Regions from separate parts of the Desulfobacter hydrogenophilus genome, predicted to be linked through region 3. Evidence: predicted binding sites of a transcription regulator. Region 3 holds the regulator's gene; each other region holds the start of a gene.
The links. The regulator sigma-54, encoded in region 3, starts transcription at its own class of promoters, with help from an activator protein. The targets are predictions, from matches to a motif close to TNTGGCACANTTTCTGCTNT.
Positions count from the first base shown of each region.

Region 1 (4,603 bases), 1.8 Mb from region 3:
GCCAGGCGGCCACAACACTATCTGGCGGGGAAGCCCAGCGTATAAAAATTGCCAGGGAGCTGTCCAAGAAAAGCACGGGAAAAACCATTTACATTCTCGATGAACCCACCACAGGCCTGCATACCGATGATATCAAAAAGCTATTGGCCGTGCTGAACAGACTTGTGGATGCAGGCAACACCGTGGTGGTTATTGAACACCACCTTGATGTCATTAAATGCGCGGATTATGTCATTGATCTTGGCCCTGAAGGTGGAGACCAGGGTGGGCAGATCATCGCTGAAGGCACCCCGGAACAAGTGGCCTCTACACCGTTGTCCCATACGGGCTTTTACCTGAACCGGGTTTTGGCAAATTAGTGCGTGAACAAAAGACCGTGTTTGGACGAAAAGTTACCCATATGCAAGGCGCAGAAAAGGTTACAACCGGAGCATACTAACGTATGTGAGGATTGTAATTTTTTTTGCAACGCCGCAGATGGGTGACTTTTCGTCCAAGCACAAATCAACATTCGTCACAATAGTTCTCTACCATACAGGACCCGTCCACCAAGCAGGCAAAGGCGATCTTTTCTGCCTGGCCGCGTCGTTTGGCGGACACCGTTTCAAATTCATTAGGTAAAGATTTTATCATATGATGATCAGGCCCGGGAACGGCAGATATCCCCTCCCCTTCCACCTTTCCGGTGTTACCTGAAATCAGTTCAGCATCCTGGCCATTGGTGACCACCACAAAAGGGATCTGGTAATCAAAGATCAGCCGCGACAATGCCAGCGTCGGCAGACGCCGGGTCACAAGAGAACCTGGGGCATAATTAATCATCATGACGGCGCGCTGATTCATGTAAACCAGAAAATCAGCAATCACAACCGCACTACGTTCAGTGGTTTGGATAGTTATTTCCCGCCGCGCCTCAATATCTGACTTATCAAATCCCAGATCGTTTACCAGATGACGGGCAATTTGCTGACGATACCGTTCATCATGGGTATCTGTAATGGCTTTGCCACTTAAAAAATCAACAAGCTCACCCAGGATCAAGTGATGGGAATTGTCACTCATAACGTCCCCTTTAATTTTAATTAAGTTATTGACCTTATATGCAGAAAAACATTATGAATGCCATAAAAAATTTATAAAAAGGGTGTATCAGTCATGCTGGATTTTCTTCCCACACCGGTTAAGGGGGTACTTTCATTTATTGGATATCTAATAAACACGCTTTGTTTGACTGTGCCTTTGATTTTAACATCTTTTTTAAAATTTGTTCTACCTTTTAAAGGGGTTATTGTATTATTGGACAAAATTATTATTTGGCTTGCAACCCTGTGGATCAGTATCAACGGCGTGAATTGTGACCTGTTCAACAGGATAGACTGGCAGGTGAAAGGCTTGACCCAGTTAAAAAAAAAGGACTGGTATCTTGTCATATCCAACCACCAGTCCTGGGTGGACATCCTGGTACTGCAAAAAATTTTTAATCGCAAAATCCCTATGTTGAAATTTTTCTTAAAAAAAGAGCTGATCTGGGTACCATTTCTGGGGCTTGCCTGGTGGGCGCTGGATTTTCCGTTCATGAAACGGTATTCAAAAAAATTTCTAGAAGCCAATCCCCACCTGAAGGGAAAAGATCTTGAACAAACCCGCAAGGCGTGTGAAAAATTCAAACATACCCCGGTGTCAGTGATGAATTTTGTGGAAGGCACCCGGTTTACCCCGGAAAAACATGAATGTCAAAACTCGCCCTTTGAGCGGCTCCTTTTGCCCAGAGCAGGCGGTATTGCTTTTGTGCTGAGCTCCATGGGCGAATACCTTCACCATATTGTGAATGTAGCCATTGTCTATCCGGGCGGGGTGCCGACCTTCTGGGACTATATTTCAGGCAAAACCAAACAGATCATTGTGGACGTGGATGTATTCCCTGTGGGTGAACAGATGATTGGTGATTACTTCAATAATGATGTGTATAAGAAACAATTCTGTGATTGGCTTAATAAGATCTGGCAGGAAAAGGACGAAAAACTGAAAAAACTGCTTCTTTGTGAATCGGCGGACAGGCCATCGGCCTGGTTAGGGCAATCACATATAAAAAAAATCAAGAATTAAAGGGGCTTTGATAAACTTATTTAAAATTCAGAGCATTGGAAAGGGGCCAATAAAAAAATCCGTTTTTTCGCGGGGAGGTGTTTTTTTCTGTAGACCCGGTCTTTAATGAATAGCACCCTTTTTTATATTTTATAACAGCCATGGGCTGATCTGGCTTTATCTTATCACCAACCAGTCTCAACCCACAACAAAGAATGAAAAAGGAAATTTCAGTAACTTAATTGTACCCTTCCTATAAAAATATCAGGCTGTTTTTCTGTCCATGTTTTCACTTCGCGGGTGCTACAACTTTCTACGGATTCCCGCGATTGAGAGAAGACCGAAAGCCAAGAGGAACATGGTGGCAGGCTCCGGAATTGTGGTCGTGGTTATGTTATCGACAAGTAATACTGAAGGCTCATAAGAAGAATAAGAATAGTTATCCGGATCAATAGAAACACCAAAAATGATAGCGTAGTCTGCTTTAGAATCAGATTCAAACTTATAGGAAAAGGGTTGCCATTCAATTGGAAATACAACCAATTCTTCAAATGACATCGTGACTATTGTTTCTATAAGGTCCCCTGAGTTAAGATTATAAACGCCAAAGTACCAAGAATCTGTAAGCAGGCCACTATCAAAGCTTAAAAAATTCCAGTCAAATGAAATAATATCCCCTGTAGACCAACTCAACTCCTGATAAATATAAGTGTCTCCTGTTAATTGTGCAAAATCATCACCATCCGTTGCATTGAATGTTGTATCATACATACGATAATAAAAACTTGAACTGGTCGCAACAGTACCAGAGTTATCCCATCCATTTGATGCATCTAAACCATCTTCAAAACTGGCATTTTGAATAGTTATAGCAGATGCCTGGCCGATGATCCCGATACTCAGTAAAAATCCAATTAAAAATAAAAACTTTCTCATGAGGTTTCTCCTGTATATTATTTTATCCAAAGAATTATTCACCACTTTTACCTAAAAAAATTTTAAGCAATTAAAATGCCAAATATATAAAAAGATTTGTCAGGCTTTATTAAAAAGGTTTTTTGCGAAAAAATAGAAGTAGCTAAACAACTTTAAAAAACACGAAATAGTTACATTTTTACCCAATATATAGAATATTTTTACACGAATTAGCCATATTTATTGCCCATTTTTTATATTAAAATAGAGCAACCTCTTGTATAACCTATACTGATTCACATTTCAAAGAAAAATTAGACCTTGGTACAATATTTTTTTTAAAAAAATCAATTATACTTGTGTAAAATAATACAGATCATTTTTATCTGGTATTATAACATCATTTAAATCAATTCCAGACCTCGTTATTTTTGCCTATATTTTTTGGACACTCGGGCAGATGATCATCTTGTAAGTTATTGAATTTATATAAACTGATGGAATATAAGTGTCCAACTTTTAGGCAAATTGTTAAAAGTCGCTTTAACAAAGCATCTTACACACCAAAGAGGTTAAAAAGTAACGAGGTCTGAAGTTAAAACAACTTGGAGGAAAAATCATGGCACAAGCCGGAATCATTAAAACAATTACAGGCAGTGTAAGTGCACGGACGCCGGATGGCCAGGTCCGCCAACTTGTTGCCGGGGACGTGGTCTATGACAATGAAATCATTGAAACAGCCACCGGTTCCAATCTTACCATTGAACTGAACGATGGAAGGACACTGAAATTGGCGGAAAACAGCCAAGTTGTCATTGATGACACCGTTGTTGCAACCGTTGCACCACAGGATGCGGTGGTTACGGAAGTGCAGGAAATTCAGGCCGCCCTGGAAGCAGGTGAAGAAATTCCCGATGAAGAGGCTGCTGCAGGTGAAGAAAATGAAGAACATGATTATAATCTTGCCTACTATGCAGGTGATCAATCCGGGGGCGAAGTCGACAGTTATCTGTTCGGTACTGAATATGGTGATGAAGATGAAGATTTTCCCGAAATAGAAGGCGAAGAGGAGGAAGTACCCGAACCTGATCCCGAACCTGATTCTGATCCCGAACCTGATCCCGATCCTGATTCTGATCCCGAACCTGATCCCGAACCTGATCCCGATCCTGATCCCGAACCTGATCCCGAACCTGATCCTGATCCCGATTCTGATCCCGATCCTGATCCCGATCCTGATCCCGATCCTGATCCCGATCCTGATCCTAATCCCGATCCTGATCCCGATCCTGATCCCGATCCTGATCCCGATCCTGATCCCGATCCTGATCCTAATCCCGATCCTGATCCCGATCCTGATCCCGATCCTGATCCCGATCCTGATCCTAATCCCGATCCTGATCCCGATCCTGATCCTGTTTTTATCGTTGGGTCCGATCCACAGGATGACGACCAAGGAGACTATAACGAAGATCAAGCCCTCGACACCCCACCATTGGATGATGTTGAAGGCACTTCAGAGACCGATTACCATACAGTAAATACGGACGGAAATGTTCAGGGAGCACTCCTTGGCCAAGACGGCGCAGATATCCTGGTTGGA
Region 1 covers NZ_CP036313.1:4,318,228-4,322,830, forward strand. Annotated here, with positions in the region: gene uvrA (excinuclease ABC subunit UvrA) at 1-359, shown strand, start outside; gene EYB58_RS19220 (type I restriction enzyme HsdR N-terminal domain-containing protein) at 505-1,062, opposite strand; gene EYB58_RS19225 (acyltransferase) at 1,156-2,106, shown strand; gene EYB58_RS19230 (PEP-CTERM sorting domain-containing protein) at 2,389-3,021, opposite strand; gene EYB58_RS19235 (retention module-containing protein) at 3,620-4,603, shown strand, end outside.
Region 1: EYB58_RS19230 (PEP-CTERM sorting domain-containing protein) is a predicted target of sigma-54. The motif match lies at 3,085-3,104, and genes of this name have one in related genera.

Region 2 (4,603 bases), 2.2 Mb from region 3:
GTTTTCTATCTGTAGAAACAAACTGGGCGTATCCGTCAATACGTTTTTCCTTCCTCTTTCCTCCAGATCTTTGAGCAAGGCTGATAATTTCATAGCACCCAGGGTTCGCACTGCTTGATTTCAGACTATGGGCGATGGAATAGACAGTATCGGCATTTTTGTCGCGAATGGCTTGCTGTAGGTTCTCCAATTGATTCTGAGTCTCTTCAAGAAACAAGTTAATAATCCGGCTCAATATGTCCGCATCCCCTTGGCTTTGTAATGAGCGAATATTGTCCAGTGCCTTCCGGTCTATCAACACCTAGGCTCAACCCACAACAAAAGTTGAAAGATCTATGGAAGTTACACAGACTTTCATATAAAAATACAATTGAATTTTGATTTTCTCAAAGTCATTATCGGCCTTTCAAGTGGAAGTCCATACAGCGAGCGCATCAATCCGCTTATTCCTGAGATCATCAATTCCGACCAATCGCAGACATTGCTTTTTAAATATCTGGTTGAGATCCTATAACTCTGAACACAAAAGACCGGGAGAAATATTATGGAAAATTCGTTTGTAACCTTGATGACATGGCTTGGTATTTTTTTTTGTATCAGTCAATCAGCCATATTTTCCGGAATGAATCTTGCCCTTTTCAGCATCGGAAGGCTCCGGCTGGAAGTGGAAGCTGCCGGCGGAAATAAAAATTCGGAAAAACTGCTGAGGCTAAAGACTGCGGATTTAATTAGTTCCTAAATTGAGATTCTGACTTGCTTAATTACAGGTATTAAACCAAAACCCTTTCGGATGTTATTAAATCCTCAGTCCTAAGAGATGATTTCAACTTGAAGACTTGATCAATAAAGAAGAAAATGGTTTTAATAATGAAATTGGCATCAAACTGCAGGCAAGTTGTATGGGGTTGTGTCATGCAGGGATGATATTTGCCTTGACACGCTTTTAGACTGGGCCATAGTATAGGCTCCTTATTATTACTTCAGCCCAAAAAGGAGACGGAATGCTTCAAGATAAAAAAATTGGCTTCATTGGAAGCGGAAACATGGGGGAGGCTCTGGTCAGCGGGCTTGTGATGTCTAAGGCAGCCAAACCCGAAAATATCATCTGCTCGGATATTTTTCCCGAGACACTCAACGCAATTCATGAAAAATACGGGGTGTTAACCACATCCGACAATATTGAAGTCTGTGAAAAATCAGAAATCATTATCTATGCCACCAAACCCCAGATTCTGGGTTCCGTGCTCAAGGAGACGGCGCCGGCCCTGGACAAATCCAAGCTTGTGATCTCCATTGCTGCAGGTGTGCCTTTGGCCGCCATTGCCGCAGGTCTTAAAAAGGAGCTGCGTCTGATCAGGGCCATGCCCAATATCTGCGCATTTGTCAAAGAGAGCGCCACAGCGGTATGTTCGGGGCAGTTTGTCCAGGACGGTGATGTGGAACTTGCCCGGGCGGTTTTTGATTCCGTGGGGAAAACCGTATTTATCCAGGAAAACGTACTCATGGATGCGTTCACCGGATTAAGCGGATCAGGCCCGGCCTATATTTTCACCATTGTGGATGCCATGGCTGATGCCGGAGTCAAAATGGGGTTGTCCAGGAAAGATTCCTTGTTTTTATCCTCCCAGACCGTGTTGGGTGCGGCACGCATGCTTCTTGAAAGCCGGGAACACCCGGGGCAGCTCAAAGACAGGGTGGCCTCTCCAGGGGGCACGGCCATTGCCGGCATCCACACCCTTGAACAGGGCGGCCTTCGTACTACCCTCATCAATGCCGTTGAATCCGCTACGAACCGGTCCAAGGAACTGGGTGACATGATGGTGAATGATTTTATTAAGAACGCGGAAGATTAATATAAAAAAGAACCGGAAGATGCTCAGGACAGCCCATCTTCCGGTTTTGAAAAAAGGAACTTAACGCAGGTGGTTATAAGTCGATGGCGGATTATGCATCAAGTTCCTTTCTAAGCCAATCTTTGACTTTTCCTTCCACGGCATAAACGCCTTTATATTTGCCGATGCCCTGCATGAATTCCGAAACAACATCTTCGGGTAGATCAAAATTGCCAACTTCTTCGGAATCAAACCCCTTTCTTCTGACAAGGGTCAGGATGGGGGTTTTCTTCCAGGTATTGATAACAAAATAAACGGTTTCATTGTTATTGTCCCTGGAATTGTAGTAGCTCTGGGAACGTAACGGCCCCCATTCAAGATGCAGGGCAATGGCTTCTTCAGGGGTCATCTCCCAATCCACGGAGTTAATCAGGTTATAGTCTTTTTTTATGTCTTTGAGTCTCATAGAAGCCTCCTGTTTTTGCGGTTATTCTTCAACTCTGAAAAGTATATAAGCAAATCCTGTGCCAGGTTGTGAATAATTAAAGTTTTTTATATGATAACAGGCGTTTGTAATTAAATCGAATTGCGTAAATTAAATGATTAATTTATAATGAGACAAAAATCGAGACAGTATAATAGAGACATATATGTCTCTATTATACTGTCTAACGATCTGAAGAAAATCAAAAATGTTTTAATAATGCGGTCCTAAATCAAAAACGTCCTGCCGGTTTTACCCTGACAGGACGTCTGTTTTTTTTTAATCACCTTATCCGGCAGCGTTTTGCCGAATATCGCCGGACCGTATTTTTAGCCCAGGCACTTAAAACTTTTCGGACTGGCTCCGCAGATTGGGCAGCGCCAGTCTTCGGGCAGCTCTTCAAATTTTGTGCCTTTTTTAATTTTCCCTTTGCGATCACCCCTGTCGGGATCATAAATGAATCCGCAATTGGTAACCTGACATTGGTACATATCCTTGGGATCTGACATAATTTCTCCTTATATTTTCTATATGTTTGTTGTTCAAATTTTCATCTGCCCTAAACTAAAACATAATTTTTGTTTCCAGGCAGACATTCTTCCAACGAATTTGAGAATATATTAGCAATCAATGTGCCACTTTTAAATCAAATATATGGGACCCCGGTATTTTGATTCAAAATTGTGATGTCGCTATTGCTTTTTCATGAGCGCCGTACCTGCCAACCTGGCCTGCTGCTGCAGCATGACATCGGCCAGCACGAGGGCAGCCATGCTTTCCACAATGGGTACCGCCCTGGATACCACACAGGGATCATGCCGGCCCTCGGCCGCAAGTGTGGCCTGCCTGCCTTGAAAATCCACGGTTTCCTGGGCAAGTCCGATGGTGGCCGGGGGTTTAAACGCCACCCGGAACATAATGGGTTCCCCGTTGGAGATCCCGCCTTGGATGCCGCCGCTGAAATTGGTTGTTGTGCCAAGTCGGCCGTCTTTTTTAACAAAGGGGTCATTGTGCTCAGAACCGCGCATCTGCGCCCCGGCAAACCCTGATCCGATTTCAAACCCCTTGGTGGCCGGAATGGAAAGCATGGCATGAGCCAAAAGTGCCTCAAGTTTATCAAATATCGGTTCGCCAAGGCCCGCCGGCACATTGGTGCAGATACATGATACCACACCGCCAATGGAGTCTTTGTCTTCTTTGGCCTGCAAAACAACCGCCTCCATGGCCTTTGCCGAATCTGCATCCGGGCAGCGGATCATGCTGGCATCCACCATGGCCCGGGTAAGATTTAAGCCATCGGTTTCCGGTGCTTTGATTTGCCCCACCTGGCTGACCCAGGCTACAATATCAATACCCAGTGCGGTGTTAAGCATCTTTTCGGCAATGGCCCCGGCACAGACCCGGCCAATGGTCTCCCGGGCAGAAGAACGGCCGCCGCCGGATGAGGCCCGGATGCCATATTTTGACTGATAGGTGAAATCCGCATGGGAGGGCCGTGGGATATCTGCCATGGATTTATAATCCCCTGGGCGATGGTCCTTATTGGGCACAAACAGGCTGATGGGTGTGCCAAGGGTCAGACCAAGTTCCGTGCCGGACTGGATGGTCACCTGGTCCGATTCCTGCCTGTCTGTTGACAAGGTGCTTTGACCCGGACGCCTGCGGTCGAGTTGGTACTGAATATCGGGTTCCGTCAAATACATGCCGGGCAGGCACCCGTCCACAACGACCCCGACTCCGGGGCAATGGGATTCACCAAAGGTTGAAACACGAAACAATTTTCCAAATGAACTTGACATGAATTTTTCCTTATATGGTCGTTTTAATTTGGTTAATTTTAATAAATCATAGTACTGCAAGTTTCACACAAAATGCATTGAAAAGCCATGAAAAGCACTGGTTATCATTATATTAATGAACCTGACTATATGAATCAATATACTTTTTCACTGTCCTTCGGTCCAGCCCGGCAATGCGGGAAACAGCTTCATAGGTGCCGTGTTTTTCATATAAGCGGGTGCAATAATGGGCAAGCAGGTCCTGGGCACTGATACGGCCGTCTTGAATTTGCCGGGTTAAAGCATCGGTTTCGGACGCTGGTGTCGGCGTCTCATTTATTTCATATGCGTTGCGCAGCACCACACGCCTGACACATTGTTCCAGTTCCCGCACATTGCCCGGCCATGGATATGAAAGGGTCAGGCTGGATTCGATATATCCAAGTACACGGGAGACAATTTCCGAAGAAGGTTGTCCCACAATACGGGTCACCGTGTGTGCCAGAAGA
Region 2 covers NZ_CP036313.1:343,029-347,631, reverse strand. Annotated here, with positions in the region: gene EYB58_RS01560 (Hpt domain-containing protein) at 1-235, opposite strand, end outside; gene EYB58_RS01555 (CNNM domain-containing protein) at 545-739, shown strand; gene proC (pyrroline-5-carboxylate reductase) at 1,002-1,853, shown strand; gene EYB58_RS01545 (DVU0772 family protein) at 1,945-2,298, opposite strand; gene EYB58_RS01540 (rubredoxin) at 2,646-2,825, opposite strand; gene aroC (chorismate synthase) at 3,009-4,115, opposite strand; gene EYB58_RS01530 (sigma-54-dependent transcriptional regulator) at 4,228-4,603, opposite strand, start outside.
Region 2: EYB58_RS01545 (DVU0772 family protein) is a predicted target of sigma-54. The motif match lies at 2,345-2,364, and genes of this name have one in related genera.

Region 3 (4,603 bases):
CTCACCACACCCATTGAACTTGAAAATATTGAGGTGGATGACAAAGCTGCGCTTAAACTTAACGCACTTGAACAGATCTCCAAAAAAAACGGCATCACCGAATGGAAGCTCAAAGCATCCAGTGCCACCCTGCTCAAAGACCGAAACAAGGCTGTACTCAAAGATGTGGACATTATTTTCTACACAAAGCAGAATACCCAAGTTCACCTCACAGCAGACCAGGGAGAGCTCAACACCAAGACCCATGACATGACCTTTTCAAGGCATGTCACTATCCAGTATCAGCACTACACCCTGACAAGTGAAACATTGCATTATGCCAAAGAAGCACATATAATACGCTCAGATTTAAGGGTTACAGTTGATGACGAAGATTCCGTAATAGAAGCTGACAGCATGGAAATCCTGCTAGAACAGAATCTGATCATCTTAAAAGGACACGTAGAAGGAAATTTTAGTGAAAATAGTCAGAATTCCAACATATTATAATATCTCTTTGGGTTTATTGCTGATACTGTTGTCTCTTTTCACACAAGTATCCTTGGCAGCCCAGGAAAACAAAACCGCTGATAAACAGCAGCCGCCGGCTGACCTGAAAATCACTTCGGATAAAATGATCGCCAGCAAAGACCAGTCCATGGTGGAATTCATGGGAAAAGTGAAAGCAGTTCGGGCAGACAGTGTGCTTTTAGCAGATTCGGTCAAGGTGTTTTTCCATACCTCAAAGACTAAAAAGGAAGGCCAGTCAAACGTTAAACGAATTCTTGCCACGGGCAATGTGGAATATACCGAAGGGGAACGCAAAGCATTCTCAGATCAGGCGGATTATGACACTGCAGATGAGATACTGGTACTCACCGGGGAACAAGCCCGTCTGCTTACGGGAAAAAGCTGGATCACCGGCAAAAAGATCACCCTGTTTAAGGTCCAGAACCGGGTGGTTGTGGAAAGTACAGAAAAAACCAAGGTTGAAGCCTTTTTTGATGCCGAAGACCAAGACGGGTCTTTATAGATGAGTCGATTGGTACTGGAAAATCTTGTGAAGACCTATGGCGGTAAAACCGTAGTGGATCAGGTCAGCTTGAGTGTGGACCAGGGCCGGGTGACCGGGCTTTTGGGCCCTAACGGTGCCGGCAAGACCACCACCTTCTATATGACCGTTGGCATGATCCGGCCGGAAAAAGGAACTGTTCATCTTGACGGGGAGGATATTACCCGAGACCCCATGTATGTGAGGGCAAGAAAGGGCATTGGTTACCTACCCCAAGAGATGTCTATATTCAAAAAACTGACCGTCAAGGAAAATATAACGGCCATTCTGGAGGTTATTGATAAAAAAGTTACGAATATCAACCAAAAAGCCGAAAACCTGATGGAAGAACTGGGGATACTGGCCTTAGCCGGTCAAAAGGCTGCCTCCTTATCCGGTGGAGAGAGACGCCGTCTGGAAATTTCAAGGGTGCTTGCAACAGATCCCTTGTTCATCCTGCTGGATGAACCCTTTGCCGGTATTGATCCTTTGGCTGTCATTGACATCCAGCAGATTATATCCCAGCTTACGAACAAAGGCATCGGAATATTAATTTCCGACCATAATGTCAGGGAAACATTAGGCGTATGCGACACAGCTTACATCATGAGCCAGGGCGTGGTTATGGAATCAGGTCCGCCGGAAAAAATTATTTCAAGCAAAATAGCCAAACGAATTTACCTGGGAGACAACTTTAGACTTTAATCATGGAACTTGGATTACAACAAAGCCTTGCATTGACTCAACAGCTGGTCATGACACCCCAGCTCCAGCAAGCCATCAAACTGCTTCAGCTATCCCGGCTTGAACTTGCCGAAATGATCCAGCAGGAAATGGAGCAAAATCCGGCGCTTGACGAAGTCTCCATTGATGAAACCTCTGACAAAGCCATCACTGCCCAGGAAACCGAAACCCGGGAAACCGAAACCGAAGCCCCTGTCAAGGAAGTTACGATTGAAGAGCGGGTGCGCTCGGATACGGATTGGGAAAACTATATTAATGAATATAACTCCACCGGTAGAATATACACGGAGTCTGAAAACAGCGAAGCCCCCAATTACGAGGCTTTCACCTCTGAGAAACAAACCCTTGAGGCGCATTTGAAGTGGCAGTTGATGCTTTCGGATCTGCCGGACACAGAGGAACGCCTTGGTCACGTCATCATTGGCAATCTGAACCGGGACGGATATTTATGCGCCGACGTGGAGGAAGTGGCCCAGGCCGCCAAGGCCGACATCCAAACCGTTGAAAAGGTGCTGGCTGTGCTCCAGACCTTTGACCCCCCCGGGGTGTGTGCCAGAAACCTGTGCGAGACGCTTTTGATTCAAGTCCGGCAACTTGGCATTGAAAACGAGATCATCACCCGGATCATTACGGATCATCTAAAAAATCTGGAAAACAGGAACAGCAAAAAAATTGCCAAGGCCCTTAAAATTTCCGTTGATGATGTACGGGCCGCAGTGAAAATTATTCAATTTCTTGAACCCAAACCCGGCAGGAAATTTACTACAGATGAACCCGCCTACATCACCCCTGACATTTACGTTTACAAAATCGGTGATGACTTCAAAATTGTTATGAACGATGACGGCCTTCCCAAATTAAGAATTTCAAGATTCTACAGGGACGCTGTGGCCACCGGCAAAAAAATCCCCAAGGAAACCAAGACCTATCTTAATGAAAAGATGCAGTCCGCCTCCTGGCTGATAAAATCCATTCATCAACGCCAGAAAACCATCTATCTGGTCATGGAAAGCATCATAAAATTTCAAAGAGAATTTTTTGAGAAGGGCATTGCCTATCTTCGGCCTTTAATTTTAAAAGATATTGCCGAAGATATTGAAATGCATGAGTCTACGATCAGCCGGGTGACCACTAACAAATATGCGTACACCCCCCAGGGACTGTTTGAGTTGAAATATTTTTTCAATAGTTCCATAGGGCGCGGTGATGGGCCTTCCATGGCATCGGCCAGTGTCAAGGAGAGAATAGTACAACTCATTGACAATGAAGATCCCAACGCACCTTTAAGTGATGATAAAATCGCCGCAATTCTGCAGGAGTCAGACATTCAGATTGCCCGGCGAACCGTGGCAAAATACAGAAAGGTGCTCAATATTCTGCCGTCCAATAAACGAAAACAACTATAGGGAGAGCTAATCTATGCAGGTTACCATCACGTTCAAGAAAATAGAAGCATCTGATTCCCTGAAATCCTATGTACACAAAAAACTTAAACGGTTTGACAAGATGCTGGATGGTCCGGCCGAGGCCAATGTAGTCTTAAGCGTTGAAAAAATAAGACATATTGCCGAACTCACCTTAACCAGCGGGACGCTTAACATCCATGCAAAGGAAGCGTCCGAAAGCATGTATGCCACCATTGATATTTTAGCGGATAAAATCAAAGGCCAAATCACAAAACACAAGGAAAAAGAAAAAAAACACATGTCAGGCAATAAGACAAGCCTGACCGATACCCGGGAGTTCAGCATAGATGAACCACTACCCAAAGACGTGGTCGATATTATTGAAGAGCCTCTTGAAACAAAACCCATGGACATTGAAGACGCGGTGATTGAACTGGAATCGGGCAAAAAATCTTTTTATGTATTTACGAATGCCCGCACAGAACAAGTCAATGTGATTTATAAACATAATAACGGAAAATTGGGACTAATCGCTCCCCAAGGATAGGATGGTCGGAACCAATGAAAATCAGTGACATTCTAAAGCTGGACGCTATTATCGCAGACCTGAAAGCCAAAAACAAATCGGAGGCTATAGAAGAACTGTCCCGGGCTGTTTCACCCGTGGCAGGGGCCGAAATCGAAGATGTTACAGCAGTCCTGCTGGAACGGGAACATTTAGGTTCCACAGGCATCGGCGGTGGAATCGCGATACCCCACGGCAAACTGGAGACGGTGAAATCTATTGCTGTGGGATTTGGGCGCAGCATCAAAGGAATCGAATTTGATTCTTTGGATAACCGACCGGTCCATCTTTTCTTTCTGCTTTTAACACCCGAACATTCCACAGGGGGGCATTTGAAAGTTCTTGCCCAGATTTCAAAGCTGCTGAAAATGGCTCAGTTTAAAGAACGACTGTTATCGGCAGGTTCAACCGAACAGATTCATCAAATCATTCTGGAGAATGACGAAGAATTTTGACAATGGAAAACCTCAAGGTTTATATCATCACCGGCATCTCAGGTTCCGGGAAGACAACTGTCGCCCAGGCATTTGAAGATGCATCCTTTTACTGCATTGACAACATGCCCATGGAACTTGTGCCAAAGGTGCTTGAACTTCCGTTAGGAGAAAGCGCCAAGGTTAAGGGTGCAGCCTTTGTGATGGATATGCGGTCAAAAACCTTTACAAATACGTTTGTTTCAGGCGTCTCTGCTTTAGAAGAAATGGGGTTTTCTCCGGTCATCATATTCCTTGAAGCGGATACCCAAACCTTGGTCAAACGGTTTAGTCAAACCCGAAGGCACCACCCTCTGGGAGATGAAAAGAACCTTTTGGACAGCATCAAGTCTGAAAAACAGGGGATGGCTGCCATCCGCAAACT
Region 3 covers NZ_CP036313.1:2,563,826-2,568,428, reverse strand. Annotated here, with positions in the region: gene lptC (LPS export ABC transporter periplasmic protein LptC) at 1-489, shown strand, start outside; gene EYB58_RS11365 (LptA/OstA family protein) at 458-1,012, shown strand; gene lptB (LPS export ABC transporter ATP-binding protein) at 1,013-1,735, shown strand; gene rpoN (RNA polymerase factor sigma-54) at 1,738-3,180, shown strand; gene hpf (ribosome hibernation-promoting factor, HPF/YfiA family) at 3,194-3,727, shown strand; gene EYB58_RS11345 (PTS sugar transporter subunit IIA) at 3,742-4,200, shown strand; gene rapZ (RNase adapter RapZ) at 4,203-4,603, shown strand, end outside.